DNA from 4 places in the Paenibacillus taichungensis genome. Region 4 is predicted to be linked to each of the others. Evidence: predicted binding sites of a transcription regulator. Region 4 holds the regulator's gene; each other region holds the start of a gene.

The links. The regulator Rex, encoded in region 4, represses fermentation and respiration genes when NADH is low (regulators of the CRP and FNR family bind a similar motif). The targets are predictions, from matches to a motif close to TTGTGAAATATTTCACAA.
Region 1: the regulator Rex is predicted to act here: its motif matches at 1,256-1,273, upstream of adhE (bifunctional acetaldehyde-CoA/alcohol dehydrogenase).
Region 2: the regulator Rex is predicted to act here: its motif matches at 3,540-3,557, upstream of pflB (formate C-acetyltransferase).
Region 3: the regulator Rex is predicted to act here: its motif matches at 2,193-2,210, upstream of nadA (quinolinate synthase NadA).

What each region holds. Positions count from the first base shown of each region.
Region 1 covers NZ_CP194720.1:1,381,363-1,386,669, reverse strand. Annotated here, with positions in the region: gene adhE (bifunctional acetaldehyde-CoA/alcohol dehydrogenase) at 1-1,175, opposite strand, end outside; gene ACR1R9_RS06365 (Crp/Fnr family transcriptional regulator) at 1,606-2,322, shown strand; gene ACR1R9_RS06360 (hypothetical protein) at 2,409-3,122, opposite strand; gene ACR1R9_RS06355 (hypothetical protein) at 3,320-4,051, opposite strand; gene ACR1R9_RS06350 (winged helix-turn-helix transcriptional regulator) at 4,219-4,515, opposite strand; gene ACR1R9_RS06345 (ThuA domain-containing protein) at 4,837-5,307, opposite strand, start outside.
Region 2 covers NZ_CP194720.1:1,386,833-1,392,139, reverse strand. Annotated here, with positions in the region: gene ACR1R9_RS06385 (extracellular solute-binding protein) at 1-141, opposite strand, end outside; gene pflA (pyruvate formate-lyase-activating protein) at 357-1,109, opposite strand; gene pflB (formate C-acetyltransferase) at 1,200-3,458, opposite strand; gene adhE (bifunctional acetaldehyde-CoA/alcohol dehydrogenase) at 4,033-5,307, opposite strand, start outside.
Region 3 covers NZ_CP194720.1:5,970,970-5,976,276, forward strand. Annotated here, with positions in the region: gene nadB (L-aspartate oxidase) at 1-1,146, opposite strand, end outside; gene nadA (quinolinate synthase NadA) at 1,183-2,121, opposite strand; gene ftsH (ATP-dependent zinc metalloprotease FtsH) at 2,419-4,464, opposite strand; gene hpt (hypoxanthine phosphoribosyltransferase) at 4,566-5,105, opposite strand; gene tilS (tRNA lysidine(34) synthetase TilS) at 5,159-5,307, opposite strand, start outside.
Region 4 covers NZ_CP194720.1:1,572,158-1,577,464, forward strand. Annotated here, with positions in the region: gene dinG (ATP-dependent DNA helicase DinG) at 1-2,154, shown strand, start outside; gene ACR1R9_RS07315 (redox-sensing transcriptional repressor Rex) at 2,390-3,043, shown strand; gene ACR1R9_RS07320 (amidohydrolase) at 3,030-4,334, shown strand; gene ACR1R9_RS07325 (DUF5590 domain-containing protein) at 4,376-4,906, shown strand; gene ACR1R9_RS07330 (hypothetical protein) at 5,210-5,307, shown strand, end outside.

The sequences.
Region 1 (5,307 bases), 190 kb from region 4:
CCAATGACTTCTTCGTTCGTCGAATGAATAACAGAGGAGTGACCCATGCCGCCAAAAGCAACCACTTCTGCTGCACGCTCAATCCCTTCAGCTGCCGTTTTCACTTTGTAACAAGCCAGTACCGGGCTTAGTTTTTCAGCCGACAACGGGAATTTTGTACCTACCCCTTCAATCTCGGCTACGAGAATTTTGGTGTTAGCAGGGACCTCGATACCGCACATTTGCGCAATGCTGACTGCAGATTGACCAACTATCGCCGGGTTCACCGCACATTTCTCAGCATTAATCGCACCTGCGGTCAGTTTCGCAGCCTCATCCTTGTTGACGAAGTAACAGCCGTTCGCGATCATTTTCTTTTTCACCTGATCAAAGATCGGTTCTTCGATGATGACTGCTTGCTCGGAAGCACAGATCATGCCGTTATCAAACGATTTGGACAAAATCAGATCCGTTACCGCTTGATTGATATCTGCGCTTTTCTCAATAAAGCAAGGTACGTTCCCTGGCCCTACGCCCAGTGCCGGTTTACCACAGCTGTATGCCGCCCGTACCATGCCTGACCCGCCTGTTGCCAGAATGAGCGCCACATCGTTATGATTCATCAGCGCGTTTGTACGATCCATTGAAGGATCATCTATCCACTGGATACAATCCGCTGGAGCACCATGCTTCACTGCAGCATCTCGCAAAATTTTGGCAGCTTCCCGGCTACAGTTCTGTGCAGATGGGTGGAAACCGAAGATGATCGGGTTACGCGTTTTGATGGAAATCAGTGCTTTGAACATTGTGGTGGATGTCGGATTCGTTACCGGGGTAATCCCCATGATAATGCCGACAGGCTCCGCAATTTTCTGGAAACTTTCGTACTCATTATCTTCAATAACCCCTACTGTTTTGTCATATTTGATGCTATGATATACATACTCTGTTGCAAATATATTTTTGGTGATTTTATCCTCATACACACCCCGGCCTGTTTCTTCCACGGCCATCTTGGCGAGCATCATATGTTTGTCGAGACCTGCCAGCGCCATCGCTTGCACGATGCGGTCAATCTGTTTCTGATCCATGGACATGAATGCTGCATGTGCTTTATTCGCTTTGTCAATTAACGTTTGAATATACTGACCTGCTGTCGGTTCTTTTACTGGGGCGACTTCGTTCTTTACAGCCATCTCCCTCATCCTCCTAAAGGTTCGTATTGGTTTGTCTCTCTTCTTTACATTCACATCGTATCATGGGGAAAGAGTTAATTATGTGATTTTTTTCACAAAGTATAACAAATTTAATTTAAGTTTTTTAGTGTCCCTCACTTAGCCATTTACACTTCCTATTTAAACTATAGGGCTGTCAGATTCATCCTCCCCTTCAGAAAGTGAATTTAATCACAATGTTTGAAATTTCGCCATTTTTGCCCCCTTTCCACGCCCCTCAAACGGCAAGATAAGGTATATACTGAACTTAAAAATTGAACCACCGCAATTTGTACCGTCCTTCCCGGCCGAGAGATGACCCTGATCAGGACGGCAACGGTTTGCGGCGAACCACGGGGGCCAGTCCAAGCTGCAGAAGGCCGTCCGATGGACACAAAGGGGAGATAGACTTATGAGAGAACAACTGAGTGTACTGGAAAAACGCGGAAATACCAACTGTTTCTCGGAAGCGAATTTCAACCATCTGCTCGTAACGATGAAGGACAGAACCTATCCGGAAGGAACCCATCTGTATTGGGAAGGAGATGTCTCTGACAAACTTTATTATATGAAACGGGGCCGTGCTCAGATCACCAAATCCACGGATGAAGGCAAGGAACTGATTATGTACATGTATCAATCCGGTGATATGATTGGGCAGGCTGATCCGTTCTTCGGATCGAAACACAGCTTTTCGGCGGAAGTGCTGGAGGATAGTGAGATCGGTGTACTGGAGCATAAAGACCTGGAGATGCTGATCTGCCAACACTGTGACTTTGCGATCGACTTTATGAAATGGATGGGTATCCATCACCGGTTAACCCAAACCAAATTCCGTGATCTGATGTTATATGGGAAACCAGGTGCACTCTGCTCCACGCTAATTCGATTGTCCAATTCCTACGGCGAACCCCATGGAGAGCATGTCATGATTCATAAAAAAATAACGCACACGGATCTGTCCAATATGATTGGAGCGACCCGTGAAAGTGTCAACCGTATGTTAAGCGATCTGCGTAAAAAAGACGCCATTGAATACGACAACGGCATGATTGTCATCAAGGATCTGCACATGCTCCAGGGCATCTGTCACTGTGAATTGTGTCCTAACGAGATTTGCCGAATTTGATTTGACGCTTTCCCCATCTTGTAAACATTTGATACGCAAATGAAAAAAGCCCATCTTCTATAACGAAGATTGGGCTTTTGTTATACTTAAGATACAGTAGTCAACTCAAGCTTTACTGCATCACGTGGATTCAATTTCATGTCCAAACCGTTTTCCATCAGTTCCTTATCATTCACCATGATCATCCAGCGTTGGTTCATCCGGGGAATTACATTTTCAACGGAAACGACGAACTTGTTGTTTTCCGACATTCTTACAATCCCACTGGACTTCAATACATCACGCACAGTACATTCCTGAACATACACCCCGGCATATTGACGATTGAGATTTGGCATAATATTTCCACCGCTCACCTTGAGTAATGTTGTTTGGTAAACAACATCGTCTCCCCCACTGTCAGCGGCTTTTACATATATGATCACTTCATCTTTGACATGAAGTTCCATGTCCCAATTTTCCGGGTCAATATCCTTGCCATTCAGTTTGACTGCCCAGCTAAGTGAGGAGTCCAGAGAAACTTCCCCCACGGATTGGATCCGCTTTCCATCTGCTGTAAAATCGACAAGTCCACTGTTCAACAGTGCTTTCTTGAGCGTCAGACCTTCACTAAAATCTCTCTTAATGGACTTCGTTGCGTCAGGCAAAAAAGTGCTGCCATCCACTGCCACAGTGATCGTATTCTGCGATTCGGTCTCTTTAACGATTGGCTGTTCGGAAGGCTGTGTCTCGCTACAACCGGCTAATATAACCAGAATAAGCAGACATATACCTATGTAACCGGGGATTCTCTTCTTCATGTAGGTAACACCACCCTGCGTAAAATCATTCACCCTGTTGTCCATAACCTCTATTATGGCACAAAATTCATGCAAAAAAAGTGTCAATGCCGTTACTTTTCATCCAGTAGCGTCCATAACTGGTTTGTACAGCACAAAGAGCCTGCAAGCAGGCCCTTTGGCTCCTAATTATCTTTAAGGTCTATTGAATAACATGGTTACTGGACACAAGCCTGCATGTAGGTACGGCCCCCGTCTCCATCCTTCAGATACGGATTGAGCCCAAAGAACTGTTCCTCCGACACATAAACACCTGTCAGCAAACGCCCTTCAAGTAATCCACCGTCCACCTGTACACAGAACGAAGGTGCATCCACATATTCCTGATAGAACGGAATCTGACCATATGAATGGTGTACCTTGGATACCTTGCCCTGCTCATGCAGCGGCCGTTCGGAGAAATAGGTAGGTACAATATAACGGGCAATCACATCCAGCTCCTGTACAGTGTAGAAGGTGTCATCACCCAGCCAAGGCGCGAACAGGCGGATCTTCTCATATTGTGACCATACAATCGCCTGAATCAGCATCTCCGCTTGAACAAAACGACCTTCGCCCACATCCAGATACACACGTTCTTCATGAAAGTTGGCTTCAGTCTGTGCTCCGATGGAATCGGGTTGTCTCAGTTCACATCCGATACATTTCCAGCCTCTTGCTGTCTGAATCCATTTTTGCAGTACCGCCGGAGCCGTTACCTGACCATTGCTATTCGTGGAATGAGTCTTCTCTCCTGCAACATCATCCTTAACCGACGCGGAATATGAAGTTCGTTTAAATAGCTCCGCAGCTTTTTTGTAGATTAGATGTACCTGGATGGATGCGCTCTCAAGTTCTGCAATATCTTGCTTGCCGTAGCGTACTTCACGGGATAAGCTTTCTTCTCTCATGACAAGTGGCCTCCTCGCTCCGGCCGCCTGCGGCCATTTTATTTACAATTATACTACAACTCGCGACAACATGTGCAGGACCGTGAAGACAAAAACTCCTGATTTCCACTGGAAACCAAGAGCCTTTATCCCAACAGTTCACTTAGTTTGAGCCGGGGAAGCTGTTACTACTCAACCCACTGCTCTGCCCAGTCTTGAATTTGATTCATAACAGGCTGTAGCGCCTTGCCTTTCTCTGTCAGTTCATATTCAATACGAACTGGCGTCTCCGGATAGACATGACGGATCAGAATTCCTTCGCTTTCCAGATCTTTCATCCGTTCTGACAACATCTTATCACTCATGGATGGTATCAGGTTGGAGATATCCTTGAATCGCTTCGAACCACTCATCAACGTTTGAATAATCAGACCGTTCCAGCGCTTACCCAGAAAAGAAAACGCCGTCTCAAAGCGCGGACACATCCGCAAATCTTGGCCTTCCACATTAATCACCTCTTTAGAGATCACTCAACTTACGTTTAGTTAGTATATTTCATAATAACATATTTAAGTCTCAAAGAAAACGTCTGCCGCTAAAAAGTTAAAATTTTAGAGCATAACTCAACTTCGATGATACAACTCAGTATACATCACATGGGACAACGGAACCATGGGAAAATATCGTCTAACTCCCATGTAGCTATCTTACCCAAAAAGAACCCCGCTGCCACAGTCATACTTGACTTGGAGAAGGGTTCTCTGGTTTATCGTTTATTTTATGCGTTCATACAGCCAATTTGCAGCTTAAACCAGCACGTTACCAAGTGATCTCACAGGCTCGCTGAAGCCAAATTCAGGCTTAACGTTGCGCGTAGGATATGCCCACTTCACTCCATTGCTGATCACTTTTAAAATTTCCGGATTATAGAAGGTCGGATAAGTTTCATGACCTGGACGGAAATAGAAGATTTTACCTGAACCGCGGAGGAACGTACATCCGCTCCGGAATACCTCTCCGCCTTGGAAGTTGCTTACAAACACCAGCTCATCCGGTACTGGAATATCGAAGAATTCCCCGTACATTTCTTCTTTTTCCAGAATTATCTTGCTGTTGATGCCCTCGGCAATCGGATGGGATGGATTCACACACCAGATAATCTCCTGCTCATTGGCTTCACGCCATTTCAGATCACAACTTGTGCCCATCAGCGCTTTGAATGGCTTGGAGAAGTGACCGGAGTGCAGCACAATCAACCCCATACCATCCAGGACCCG
Region 2 (5,307 bases), 190 kb from region 4:
CATCTCAACCGGTTCCTTGCTTGGCTCCGCAGGCGTATTGCCTGCTCCCTGTTGTGGCTCGTTAGTTGAGCTCGAACAACCTGCCAATGTCCATGATGCGATAAGCAATAATGAAAGCAGTAATGTCATTCCTTTTTTCATTCGTATGACCCCCCTCAAGATATTGAGCATTTGGCTTTACACTCTGATTATAAAAAGTTGTAGCTTACATCGTAAGGATGACAATTCATCAATAGAGGGATAAAATCCTTCACTGGACAAATAATCTTGCATTTACAATTGATAACAGTAAAAAAACAGCCCCTGCGAAACATGTTCGCAAAGACTGCTTGGTTGGTAGATCTATATATAAATATTTACTTATTGGAACAAGCCACGCCAGCTGTTTCCGTACGACCTTGTTCAATCAAACGATACGCTCGTTCTACTTCCTCATCACTCGGAGAAGGAACACCGTCAAGCGGATAGGCTTTCCCCAGCGCCTGCCATTTGTAAATACCCATCTGATGATAAGGCAGGATTTCGAACTTCTCGACTCCATTTAGCGTTCCAATAAACCGCCCCAGATTAAGCAAGTCTTCTTCCTCATTGTGAATCCCTGGCACATACACGTGGCGAATCCACATTTTTCGTCCATTGTCCGATAACCATTGTGCGGTGCGCAATGTTCTCTCGTTGGATTTACCTGTCAGCTTGATATGTTTCTCATCATTAATGTGCTTCAGATCCAACAAAACCAGGTCCGTGTTATCTAACAAATCATGAATCCGATCCGGTTCATTGAAACCGTTGCTGTCCAGCGTAGTATGCAATCCCCAGCGGCGTTTCGCTTCTTTGAAAACTTCGGCTACAAAATGAGCCTGTAATGTTGGCTCCCCGCCGGATACCGTAAGTCCTCCGCCGGAACTGCGATAGTAGGACAGGTATGGCTCGATTTCAGCCAGTACCTCCTCCACACTCATTTCCCTGCCACCATCCAGTGCCCATGTATCCGGATTGTGACAATACTGGCATTTGAGCAGACATCCCTGCATAAAAAGCACGAAGCGGATGCCTGGGCCGTCAACCGTCCCGAAAGTTTCGAGTGAATGAATATGTCCATTAACCATGCTGCCTCTTCCTTTCTGTATCGCATCCGCTGTGCGTTTAATATGGAGGTTCTACTCCTATCTCCTATGAACTGTTAAGTTAAGCCCGTGTTACATCGAACCGTGGAAGGTCCGGTTAATGACATCGAGTTGTTGCTCACGTGTCAGTTTGATGAAGTTAACCGCGTAACCGGATACCCGTACAGTCAACTGCGGATAGTTTTCCGGGTGATCCATCGCGTCAATCAACTGCTGGCGATCAAATACGTTCACGTTCAGATGGTGTGCCCCTTGACCAAAATAACCGTCCATCATGGCAACCAGATTGGATTTACGTGTGTCTGACTCTTTTCCGAGTGCTTTAGGCACGATGGAGAATGTGTTAGAGATCCCGTCAAGGCTGTGTTCGTACGGCAGTTTGGCTACTGAGCCAAGGGATGCCAGTGCACCTTTTTTATCCCGACCATGCATTGGGTTCGCCCCTGGAGCAAACGGTTCGCCTGCTTTACGGCCATCAGGTGTTGTACCTGTTTTTTTGCCATACACTACGTTCGATGTGATCGTCAGTACAGACTGTGTTGGGATCGCATTACGATACGCTTTGTGTTTGCGAATCATGCCCATGAAGCTTTCCACCAGTTCAACTGCAATGCTATCGACACTGTCTTCATTGTTACCGTAACAAGGGAAGTCGCCTTCAATTTCAAAATCAATTGCGATGCCTTGTTCGTTGCGGATCGGTTTGACTTTCGCATACTTGATGGCACTCAGAGAGTCTGCTGCAACCGAGAGACCAGCAATACCACAAGCCATCGTACGTACAATGTCACGGTCATGTAGGGCCATTTCAATACGCTCATAGCTGTATTTGTCATGCATGTAGTGAATGACGTTGAGTGAGTTCATATACAGTTTGGCGAGCCATTCCATCATCGGTTTGAAACGTTTCATAACTTCATTGTACTCCAGCACTTCGCTTGTGATCGCCGGATATTCAGGTCCAACTTGTGCTCCCGATTTCTCATCACGACCGCCGTTGATTGCATACAGCAATGCTTTTGCCAGGTTCGCACGAGCGCCGAAGAACTGCATTTGTTTCCCGATTTTCATCGCAGATACGCAGCAAGCAATACCATAATCGTCTCCGTAGATCGGACGCATCAGATCATCATTTTCATACTGGATGGAGCTCGTTTCGATGGATACTTTCGTACAGTATTGTTTGAAAGCCTCCGGAAGCTTTGTGGACCAAAGTACAGTCAGGTTCGGCTCAGGTGCAGGGCCAAGGTTGTTCAGGGTGTGCAGGAAACGGAAGCTGTTTTTCGTAACACGGGTTTCTCCATTTACGGACATGCCACCGATGGATTCAGTTACCCATGTTGGGTCTCCACTGAACAATTCATTATAATCTGGCGTACGCAGGAATTTGACGATCCGCAGTTTCATAACAAAATGGTCAACCAGTTCTTGAGCCTGTTCTTCAGTTAGCAAGCCTTCTTGCAAATCACGTTCAATGTAAATATCAAGGAACGAAGAAACACGTCCGAGCGACATTGCCGCACCATTTTGCTCTTTGATCGCAGCCAGGTAACCGAAGTAGAGCCATTGGAACGCTTCTTTTGCGGTTGTGGCTGGCAACGAAATATCGAAACCATGCATTTCACCCAGTTGTTTCAATTCTTGCAATGCACGAATCTGCTCAGACAGTTCTTCACGCAGGCGAATGACATCTTCATCAATCACATCGACTTCAAGCGCATTCAGCTCACCTTTTTTATTTCGAATCAGGAAGTCCACGCCATACAGAGCTACCCGGCGATAGTCACCGATGATCCGGCCACGGCCGTAAGCATCAGGCAGACCGGTAATAATCCCTGCTTTACGTGCTGCACGCATTTCGGATGTATAAGCATCAAATACGCCCTGATTATGTGTTTTGCGGATGTTCGTAAATATATCAATGACGCCTTGAGGCATTTCAAAACCATAAGCTTCACAAGCATCAATCATCATGCGAATTCCACCGAATGGCTGAATGGAACGTTTGAATGGAGCATCCGTTTGAACACCAACAATCTGCTCTTTGGATTTATCCAGATAACCGGGTTGGTGAGAAACAATCGTTGCTGGCGTGTTTACGTCAACATCGAGTACCCCGCCATTATCGCGCTCTTTTTTGGTCAGATCGGATACGATATCCCATAACTCTTTTGTATTCTGAGTTGCACCTGCAAGAAATGCTTCGTCGCCATAGTAAGGTGATAAGTTGCGTACTAGAAAATCATTCACATCTACGGATTTCGTCCATGTTCCTTTGGTAAAGTTTCTCCAACCTGTTTGTTGTTTGACATCTTTTTCGATCACCGACATAGTAATCCCTCCACAAATTTGGATTTCCGGACACATGACAGGATGCTTCACTCGTCTCATCTGTGCCCAGAGCCGCGATTAATGTGATATTTTTCACATGTAAGCCGGAACATGTTCTCTCTACTTGGGAACCGGAACCGCGGATGAATGTTTTTCTTACATTTTCAGTATACGACTTCGTTCTTTCATCATCTGTGATTTTTATCACAAAGTTTGTGACCATCCTCACTCCACCTGTGCTGTGTCATGGTGAACCCTGCAAATTCACACTTAGCCACTGCGCGGACAGAACAACTTCCGATCGCTGTTACCCCCGAATTTTATTGATTCTATTTTTTAAGGGTAAAATACGGGGATAAAGGCGAGCGCTTCGCTTCTTCAGTTCTTTCTTCCCTCTTCGTTATGGTGTGAATACCTGGTTCAAAAAGTAACATCACGGATTCCGTGTAACCTCTTTTAAAAAAGACAACTGCAAGGATTACGTTATACCTTTTTTTACAGGAAAGACGGCAATCGGGGCTCCCCTTACGGGGAACCCTGACTATATGCCTGAATCATACTGCTGCTTTAGTTGTTATTCAAACTTGCCGTAGAAAGCGTTGCGGTACACATCTGCCAGTTCAGTCACCAGCGGCAGTTTTGGATTGGCTGTTGTACATTGGTCCTCGAATGCGCGGTCTGCCAGATAATCGACATGTGCCTCAAAGTCTTTGGCATCGAATCCGATTTCTTGGAACGACTCTTCAATACCCAATGTTTTATTCAGTTTGCGAATGGCATTGATGAGGCTGGTCACCCCTTCTTCTGTTGTACGTGCAGGCAATCCCAGAATGCGGGCAATTTCGGCATAACGCTCATCTGCCACAAAGTGCGAATATTTCGGGAACGATGCAAACTTCGTCGGTTTTTTCGCATTGTAGCGAATGACGTGCGGCATCAGGATCGCATTGGTACGTCCATGTGCAGTGTGGTACTGACCGCCCCATTTGTGCGCCAAGCTGTGGTTAATGCCCAGGAATGCGTTGGCAAAAGCCATACCGGCAATCGTCGAAGCGTTATGCATTTTCTCACGAGCCAATTTGTCACCTTGCAGCGCCGATTGCTCGAGGTATTGGAATACCAGTTGAATCGCTTTGATCGCGAGTCCATCCGTGTAATCATTCGCCATAACGGAGACATACGCTTCGATCGCATGCGTCAGTACGTCCATACCTGTGTCTGCGACAGCCGTTTTAGGCAGAGTATATACAAACTCAGGATCCACGATCGCCACGTCTGGTGTCAACTCGTAATCTGCCAGCGGATATTTGGTATTTCCTTGATTTTTATCTGTAATAACCGCGAACGATGTTACTTCCGAACCTGTGCCCGAAGTTGTCGGAATCGCTACGAATTTCGCTTTCACGCCGAGACGTGGATATTTGTAGATCCGTTTGCGGATATCCATGAATTTTTGCTTCAAGTCGTTAAAGTCTGTGTCAGGATATTCATAGAACAGCCACATCGCTTTGGCAGCATCCATCGGTGATCCCCCACCGAGTGCGATAATGCAGTCTGGCTGGAAGCGGCGCATCATTTCTGTACCGCGATCTACCGTTGTTGTCGATGGATCGGGTTCGACATCAGAGAACACTTCAATAGCTACTGGCATTTGACGTTGACGCAGATAGTGCTCTACTTTTTCCACATAACCGAGTTTGACCATCATCGCATCGGTAATAATGGCTACGCGTGTGATGTCCGGCATTTTGGCAAGATACTGTGTTGCACCTTTTTCGAAGTAGACTTTGTTCGGCACTTTGAACCACTGCATATTCACGGTACGGCGAGCCACCCTTTTCACGTTGAT
Region 3 (5,307 bases), 2.5 Mb from region 4:
GGCTCCGTGTACTCCAGTAGAAGATACCTCACCACAGGCAAATAACCGGCTAATGCTGCTCTCCCCACTGAGATCCGTCTTCACTCCGCCCATCATGTAATGTGCAGCAGGAGCAACTGGAATCCAGTCTGTGGTCATATCCAGTCCGTATCGCATACAGGTCTCATAAATGGTAGGAAACCGATGTTTAATCATCTCTGCTGGTTCATGAGTGATATCCAAATATACAAAGGTACTGTTTGTCGATTCCATCTCACTGACAATGGCCCGCGCAACGATATCCCGTGGTGCCAGTTCAAGTTGTGCATGATACCGTTCCATGAAGCGCTCGCCTTTCACATTGCGCAAATAAGCTCCTTCGCCACGTACAGCCTCGGACACCAGGAAACGTGGTGCTCCCGGATAACAAAGGGAGGTCGGGTGGAATTGGATAAACTCCATGTCCCGGACAACTGCTCCGGCACGATAGGCCATCGCCACGCCATCTGCTGTAGCCACTTCCGGATTGGTCGTATATCGATACAACTGTCCAGCCCCACCAGAGCAGAGAACGGTTGCCTCTGCCTTCACAAATACTTGCGAACCGTCAGCCTTCTGTACTAGCGCACCTACACATTCTCCCTGCTCTGTAATCAGGTCAATGACAAAATGCTCATCCCACACTTTAATCCCCGGATGTTCATTCGCCTGTACAGCCAGTGCACGCACAATCTCATATCCCGTTGCATCCCCATTGGCATGCAAAATACGGCGGTGGCTGTGCGCACCTTCCTGCGTCAACGCCAACTCGCCGTTCTCCAGATCAAACAAAGTACCCAGTCGAATCAGTTCTTTTACTCCATCCGGGCCCTCGTTCACCAATGCTTCTACTGCTTCGGAGCGGCATAATCCCGCTCCTGCAACAAGTGTATCCTGCAAATGGTAGGCAGGTGAATCATCCTCAGCGATAACCGCAGCGATTCCCCCCTGCGCATACCGGGTGTTACTTTCCAGTAACGACTTCTTCGTGATCATCAACACACTGCGTTGTTCACTCGCCTTGATCGCAGTAAACAAACCAGCAATGCCCGAACCAATAACCAGCACATCCGTCTCCACCATCGGCAGCGCGGACAGATCAAAATCCACTAAATATTGCGGTATCATGTTATTTCACCTGTCTTGGAGCAAGAGTAACGCATGCTACTTCACCAGTAACATGCGCTCTAGTGATTCTCTGGCTTTGTCGGCAACGGCTGGAGGCACGTAAATTTGCGGCTTCATCGTTTCCAAGCATTTAACCAGCTTTTTCAAGTTATTGACTTTCATGTTCGGACATACGAGGAACTTGGTAGCAAAGTGGAATTGTTTGTCCGGGCTATCGAGACGCAGTTGGTATCCTGTACCGTCCTCGGTACCTACGATAAATTCTTTAGCGGACGAATTCTTACAATATTCCAGAATGGCGGTTGTGCTACCTACGAAATCACCCATCTCTACAACCTCAGGACGACATTCCGGGTGAACAACGAACTCGGCATTTGGATGCTTCGCTCTCATCTCTACCACGTCTTTGACAGTCAGCATATCATGGGTATTGCAGTAACCTTCCCAGATAATCATTTTCTTGTCTGTATGTTGTTGCACATAATGTCCCAGATTTTTATCCGGTACCCAGATGATTTCATCGGAATCAACAGATTGAATGACTCTGACAGCATTGGCCGATGTACAACAGATGTCGGTCTCTGCCTTGATCTCAGCTGAGGAATTGATGTACGTTACAACTTTGGCATTCGGGTGCTGTGCTTTCAATTTACGTAAGCCTTCAACGTTCACCATGTCCGCCATTGGGCAGCCTGCACGCTCGTCGGGGATGATAACCGTTTTGTTAGGGGCAAGAATTTTAGCGCTTTCACCCATAAAATGAACTCCGCAGAAAACGATAACATCCGCATCGGTTTGTGCCGCCTTCTGAGCCAGCAAAAACGAATCTCCCCGGAAATCAGCGACTTCCTGTACCTCGTCACGTTGATAATAATGGGCAAGAATAATGGCATTCCGTTCCTTCTTCAACTCCATCAGCCGCTCGCGCAGCTCCCGGTTCATCTCAGCCTTGCGCTCTAAAGCCAGAGCTTCCACCTGTGATCCTCTCCTTATCGGGACAGCCTTATACGCTGTTTCATATGGCAAATCCAAGTCGTTATTTTCGCTTGAGAAACGAATCACAAGCGGTTTAACACCTAATGTACACAACGTTCACGACTCTGTCAATAAATGAAATCGCCCCAGAACAAGGGCATAACCACCCATTTCCTACGTAGTTCGCCCTATAGCTCCCGGTTATCATTATCTATACAATTTGAAGGAATACATAAAAAAAGAGAGCCCGAAGGCTCTCCTTGTCATCTGCCACTATAAGACAGATGGTGTTATAAATTAAGACGTTGGCTTCGTTCCACCATCATCCGGGTCATTGCTGTTTCCTTTGTCCAGATTCGGAGCTTCGTTAGGAATATCTCCGGCTGGTGGTTCAGGCGTTTCATCTTTGCCTTGGATACGGACGCGTACATCACCGATGTTGTCGATGATCGCTTCTCCGCCTTCGCTAGGCGTACCTTCTCCATCGTTGCTGTTCTCATCTTTTGGAGTCAGGGCACCTGTCTCGATCAATTGCTTGATCTGATCCATTTCCAATGTCTCCACTTCCAGCAACGTGTTCGCAATCAGATGCACTTCTTTAGAATGTTTAACGAGTAAGTCTTTACACTTCTCATAGCATTCGTTGATGAAGCGTTGCATCTCCTGATCGATCTCGTAAGCAATGGAATCTGAGTAATTCTGTTCGTGACCGATATCACGACCCAGGAATACCTGTCCCTGCGAACTACCGAACTGCATAGGTCCCAGCTTCTCGCTCATACCGTACTCCATAACCATGCTACGGACGATACCCGTCGCTTGTTGGAAGTCACTGTATGCACCCGTACCGATTTCACCGATAAACAGTTCTTCGGAAACGCGGCCACCAAGGAGTCCAGTAATTTTGTCCAGCAATTCTTGCTTGGTAACAAGCATACGATCTTCTTTTGGCAACATGATTACATATCCACCCGCACGTCCGCGCGGAATAATGGTAACTTTATGTACCATATCGGCATGTTCCAGGAAGTAGCCTACAATGGTATGACCTGCTTCGTGATAAGCAACAATACGTTTTTCACGGTCACTGATAACACGGCTTTTCTTCTCCGTACCAACAATGACACGGTCAATCGCTTCGTCTACTTCACGCATGGAGATATCTCTGCGATTACGACGTGCCGCAAGCAATGCCGCTTCATTCAAGAGATTTTCCAAATCTGCACCAGAGAATCCGGTAGTACGCTTCGCAATAATGTCCAGCTTCACATCTTTGGTGAGTGGTTTGTTGCGTGAGTGTACTTTCAGAACCGCTTCACGACCTCTCACGTCAGGGCGATCAACCGTGATTTGACGGTCAAAACGTCCTGGACGCAGCAAGGCAGGGTCCAGAATATCAGCACGGTTCGTTGCAGCAACGATGATAATACCTTCATTGGCTCCGAATCCGTCCATTTCAACGAGCAACTGGTTGAGTGTTTGTTCACGTTCGTCGTGACCACCACCAAGACCAGCACCACGCTGACGTCCTACAGCATCAATCTCATCGATAAAGATGATACATGGGGCGTTTTTCTTCGCATTTTCAAACAAGTCACGTACACGAGATGCACCGACACCGACGAACATTTCAACGAAGTCAGAACCGGAAATACTGAAGAATGGCACACCCGCTTCACCGGCAACAGCACGAGCGAGCAAGGTTTTACCTGTACCCGGAGGACCTACAAGCAGTACGCCTTTAGGAATCCGTGCACCTACTGCTGCGAATTTACGAGGGTCTTTGAGGAAGTCCACGACTTCAACAAGCTCCTGTTTCTCTTCGTCAGCACCCGCAACATCTTCAAACGTAACCCGTTTCTTCTCTTCGTTGTAGAGACGAGCACGGCTTTTACCAAAGTTCATTACTTTACCGCCGCCGCCTTGAGCCTGATTAAACAGGAAGAAGAACAGCAGGAACATAATGATCAAAGGAATAAAGGAAGTCAGCAACGTCAACCAGATGCTGTCACCTTTCATAGGTTCCTGATGATATTCGAAATTGTTCGTTTCGCTTGCAGCTACAAGCTCACTAATTGCCTCATCCGTAGGAGGAATATACGTTGAGAAATTTTCTGATTTGGCTCCGTCAGGCGTCTTCCTGTATTGACCGGTCACGAGGTACGTCTGACCGTTGAATTGAACCGTCAATTCAGAGACATTATTGGTCTTGATCGCCGCGCGCAACTGATCATATCTAGGATTATCGGTGGCTTCGCCGCCATTGCTGACGAACTGGACTATCCCCACCACAACTAAAAAAAGAATCAAATAAAAAGCAGAATTCCGGATGAACCGATTCATCCCCTACCTCCTCTCGAGACACTTTAATTATTTTAACATAGCCCAACATGGCTTCTCAACAGAAGCCACCAACAGATATGGGCTTGGAACTAGCTTAAGCATTAGTTGCTGTAAACTTCCGGTTTCAGAATCCCGATGTAAGGGAGGTTCCGGTACTTCTCGGCATAATCCAGGCCATAGCCAACGATGAATGCGTCCGGAATGTCAAAGCCAGTGTAATGGGCTTCAAGTTCGACTTTGCGACCTGAAGGCTTGTCAAATAGCGTAACCACGCGGACGGATTCAGCACCGCGGTTCTGCAAGAGTTCGATCAGATAACTGAGCGTGAGTCCACTATCAATAATGTCCTCTACAATCAGAACCTCGCGTCCCTCAACGGATTCATCCAGATCCTTAATGATTTTAACCACGCCGGATGATTTGGTGGAAGCGCCATAACTCGATACTGCCATGAAATCCATCTCAACAGGTACCGTAATGTTCTTAACCAAATCAGCCATAAATATAAACGCACCCTTAAGCACACAAATGACCAAAGGATTGCGATTTGCATATTCGGCACTTATTGTTGCGCCTAATTCCTTGATTTTACTCTGAATCTCTTCTTCACTGATCAATACTTCCTGAATGTCGTTCTGCAACTGTGCGAACCTCCTAAGTTATACATATGAAAGCCTTACCTGAACCATAACCACTACCCCTGAATCGCTGAATCGCCTACAGTCATGTACAGGATTGCGGAAGTATCCTCCCTGACAGGAGCTACACTAGACCGGCGAACACCCGGTAACCAGATGATATTGCCTGCTCCATCACATACCACGGGAACCCGTGAACGGACAG
Region 4 (5,307 bases):
CCGCTGGAAGGCGTAAGTTTTGAGCAGTTCATGGATCAGGTTAGAGCTAACCTGAAGGAGACGCTGGACCATTATGAGGAGCGTGAGGCGCAAACTCAGATGTTCAGCAGTGTACGACAAGCTTTGGATGAAGAGAAACATCTCTTGATTGAAGCTGGAACAGGTACAGGTAAATCACTTGGGTATTTGCTGCCTGCCATCTATGAAAGTGTGAAACAGGAACAGAAAGTCATGGTCAGCACACATACCATCAACCTGCAGGAGCAATTGAGAGAGCGGGATATTCCTATGCTGACCCAGGTGGTTCCGTTCCCGTTCAAGGCAGCAGTGTTCAAAGGACGTGGGCACTATCTGTGTCTGCGTAAGTTTGAGCACAAAATCAATAAACGTGAATTCGCTACACCGAAAGAGGATTATTTTACAGCGGCTCAGATGATTGTCTGGCTTACTCAGACGGAGACTGGAGACGACGAGGAGCTTAATCTAAGCGGGCGCGGAGGAGACTTCTGGGAGACGGTACAGAGTGAGTCTGAGTCTTGTCTTGGACGTTCCTGTCCTTGGTTCCGCAAATGTTTCTATCACCGGGCCAAACATGAAGCCGGGCTGTCTGATATCGTCATTACCAATCACTCGAAATTATTTACGGATGTCAAAGCAGCACATCAGCTGCTGCCGGCCTACGAAAGTCTCGTCATCGATGAAGCACATCATTTGGAGGACGTAGCAGGTAAGCATCTGGGTCTTCATATGAAATATTTCACGTTGGTTCATACTCTGACCCGACTGTTTAAAGATAGCCGTAATGGCCAACTGCCGATGCTTCGTTCTCAATTATCGGGTCACGAAAATTCGGTACAGTGGGGCTCCATGATTGATCAGATGTTCCCGCTTGCGGTCGAAGTCAAAGAGATGTGGGATCGACTAAGTGATACATTGTTTGGCCTGCTGCCTGAACGCAGCGATGCTTCTCCAGGCGAGACAGGACAATTCTCTCTTAGACTGAAGCCTTCACAAAAACCAGCTAAATGGCAGGAATTGCAGGATGCTGAAAACCAAATCTATGTCACTCTAGGTGATTTGATTCGTAAAGGCGACAAGCTGCTGCTTGAAGTGAAAGAAGATCAGGATGATTATCAGTCCGATAGTCTGATTACGGATATCTCAGGTCTGCTCAAGGACTTGGCAACGATTAAGGATAATCTGCGTTTCTTCATGCGGATGGATGATGCCAACACCGTTTACTGGATGGAGGCCAGCGGCCAGTTCCGCAGTAAATCACTTCAGCTCTATGCTGTTCCTGTCGATGTCAGTGCACAATTGAAGGATATGTTCTTTGATAAAAAGAAAAGCGTTGTGCTTACATCGGCTACGCTCTCCGTTGACAAATCATTTCAATTCATGATCGAACAGCTGGGTTTGCAGGAAGCTGCCGAGAATAACCGTTTGTTAACGTCCATGTTGCCGTCACCGTTCAATTATCGAGAACAGGCGCTGCTCGTCATTCCGCGTGATTTCCCAAGCGTGAAGGGCAGTGTAGGCGATGCCCACTTTGTGGATATGCTCGTGCACTCCCTCGCGGAAACGGCTATTGCCACTCGTGGACGTATGATGGTGTTGTTCACCTCCTATCGCATGCTGCGCCAGGTCTATGACCCACTTAAGGAGGCCTTGTCAGGCAATGATATTTCTTTGCTTGGGCAAGGGGTGGACAGTGGCAGCCGTTCCAAGCTTACACGCCGCTTCCAAGATGCAAAAGCAACGGTGCTTCTTGGCACAAGCAGCTTCTGGGAAGGGGTGGACATTCCAGGAGAGGCTCTGACTTGTCTCGCGATTGTCAGACTGCCGTTCCAGCCACCGAATCATCCATTAGTCGAAGCGAAGAGCGAGCTTTTGCAGCAGCAGAAGAAAAACCCGTTTATGAAGCTGTCCGTGCCACAAGCCGTCATCCGTTTCAAACAGGGATTTGGCAGACTGGTTCGTACAGGCAAAGACAGAGGCATTGTAATTGTATACGATACACGCGTTATTGAAGCGTATTATGGCAAGTACTTTTTATATTCATTACCTGGTCCTAAAATGGAGCACATGCTCACAGAACAGATGGTTCCTCGTATTTCGGAATGGCTCGAGAGACCGACCGAAGAGCAACAATAAACAGATACGCTCTGTAGCTTCCATTATTGCAAGACGCCAGTGGTTGGCGGTAAAATTAAGTAATATAATTTTTGTTTCGTGGATATGCGAGTAAAGCAATTAAAAGGAATAAAAGCAATTATCCATTATATAACAACGAGCATCCTGTTTAACTCAGTAATCTTTTTGCTCGTTTTCGACAGGGTGCTCATCTTTTTCATCTATCTATCGTGGCCTTTGTAAGGGGGAGCAATGAATGAAATCAGATAAAATTTCGGAAGCCGTGGTGCGTAGATTGCCTGTTTACTTGCGTTATTTGAATGAACTGCATCAGCGCGAAGTCAATACGGTCTCTTCACAAGAACTGGGACTGAGGCTGGATTTGAATCCTGCCCAGATTCGTAAAGACCTGGCTTACTTCGGTGACTTTGGTCGTAAAGGGATCGGGTATGACGTTTCATATCTCATTGAGAAAATCCGCCATATTTTAAAAATAGACCAGCAGATCAATGTAGCTCTTGTCGGAGCAGGTAATTTGGGACATGCCTTGTCTAATTACAATGCCTATCTCAAAGACAACATGAAGATCGTCGCTGTATTTGATGCCTACGGTCCGAAGATTGGGAGTCAAATCAACAGTTTGACGGTGCAACCAATGAATGAATTAACGGATTCGGTCAAAAAAGACAACATTCGTATAGGTATTATCACGGTTCCGGATACGGAAGCCCAAAATGTTGCAGATCAACTGATTGAGTCAGGAATTGAAGCGATTCTGAATTTTGCGCCAACGATTCTGAAGACTCCGCCGCATATTCGTATTCATCATGCCGATTTTACGACGGATTTGCTTAGTCTGGCTTATTACTTGGAGAATGGAAAGGACGACGAGGAAGATGACGACAAATAGATGGGTCATTCACAACGGCAAATTTGCCGTGAGTGAGGGTACGAATTGGAAAGTGGTTCAAGGTTTTATGGTTGTGGAGAATGACAAGATTGTGCATATTGGTGAGACATTGCCGGAAGGAGACGAAAGTCTGACAAAGGTGGACGGAAAAGGACTATTCTTCTTGCCGGGTCTGATCAATACGCATGGTCACGCGGCCATGTCGCTTCTGAGAGGCCATGGAGACGATCTCGCGTTACAAGTATGGTTGCAGGAGAAAATGTGGCCAATGGAAGCCAAAATGACGTCTGAAGACGTATATTGGGGTACATCTCTATCCGTTCTTGAAATGTTGAAAGGCGGAACAACAGCTTTCCTGGATATGTATGATCATATGGATCAGGTGGCGAAAGTGGTGGAACAATCCGGCGTTCGGGCTGCTCTGGCACGTGGGGTAATCGGACTTTGCTCAGAAGAAGAACAACTGCGTAAGCTGGAAGAGTCCGCAGCATTTGCTCGTCAATGGAATGGACAGGCAGACGGAAGAATTACAACCGTAATCTCTCCACACGCCCCTTACACTTGCCCACCAGATTACATAGAGAAGCTGGTACAGGTTGCTCATGACCTGAATCTGCCTTTGCATACGCATATGTCTGAGACGCTTCGCGAAGTGGACCAGAACGTGGCTGATTACGGACTGCGTCCGGTTGCACATCTGGAGAAACTAGGATTTTTCTCTCGTCCGTCTCTGGTTGCACATGCTGTCCATCTGAATGATGAAGAGATCGAGATTCTCGCAAAGCATGATGTAGCAGTTTCCCACAATCCAGGTAGTAACCTGAAATTGGCTTCGGGTGTTGCACGAGTACCTGATCTGTTGAAAGCAGGCGTGACTGTGTCCCTGGGAACAGATGGACCAGCAAGTAACAATAACCTGGATATGTTTGAAGAGATGAGATTGGCTGCGTTGATTCATAAAGGTGTATCTGGTGACCCTACTGCAGTGCCGGCAGGGGAAGCGCTTCTGCTTGGAACTTCATATGGTGCCAAATCCATATTCCTGAATAATACAGGCGCTCTGCAAGTTGGCATGAAGGCTGACTTCATCGCGTTGAACATCGAACAAGCCCATTTCTATCCGCATACGGATCTGATTTCCCATACGGTCTACTCGGCATCGGCCAAAGATGTGGAGCATGTGTGGGTGGATGGTAAACAAGTGGTTAAACATGGCGAATGTCTTACGATGGATGAAGAGCGCATTCTGCGTGAGTCTCAGCTGGCATTTGACAGTTTGCTTGCCCGATAATTACAAGGACAGCATCGTCATAGGGAAAGGAAGTTCGGCTTTTGAAGAAAAAAAAGAAGTGGATATGGATTTCGCTGCTGCTCCTGGTTCTGATTCTGTTTGGACTTCAGCGTTATTATGTCTATGTTACCCAGGATCAGCGCAAGGAAGAGGCGTTGGCCATACAGGCGGCCCAGGAACAGCTGGGGATTACGTCCCACGAAGAGCTACGTAAGTATGTTTGGGGACAGAAAGACGGCGGAGACAACATATACTGGACCCTGATCGGCAAAAATAAGGATAACCAGGATGTCATGGTGTGGGTGAAGTTTGATGAGAATAACAAACCGGTGACGGGAACCAATGCGGTACACGGGGAACTGTTAAAGAACGGCATGAATGAGGCTCAGATTCGAAATCGGTTCAGCTCTGAAGTTCCGGGCGGGGAGATCAAACGAATCATGCCAGGCGTTGTGAATGGAATCTATGTATGGCAAGTGTATTACAACGATGATACGCACAACTATTATCGGTTTTACCGCTTCAGCAACGGGGAACAGGTGGACCTGGTCTATACGATACCGAACAGCTAGAATTAGCAGACGTACTAATGTCTGAAGAGAATACATTAAAGAACCGGCAGACGGAAACCCGACTGGTCCGGTTCTTTGGCGTACTTTGTTGATCATTTTGGATTTGAATAGTTAAAATTAATAATTTATTCATATTTTCGCCTTAGATATTGTATATACGATGTGATATACTCAAATATGTATTCAAGGATACATCATACACAAATAAATCCTGTTAGGCACATCACAGGACATTACGTACACATATTTATATTCTTGCCTACAAGTTACAGGATGGGCCAAAATTTAGGAGGGGTAACTCACTTGAAAATAAAAGTATTGCCTATTGCTCTGACTGCCGTCATTTCAGCCGTTGTGTTGTTTGGAGGTTGGTTTGTGTATCGTCATGTGGCTGTGCAAAG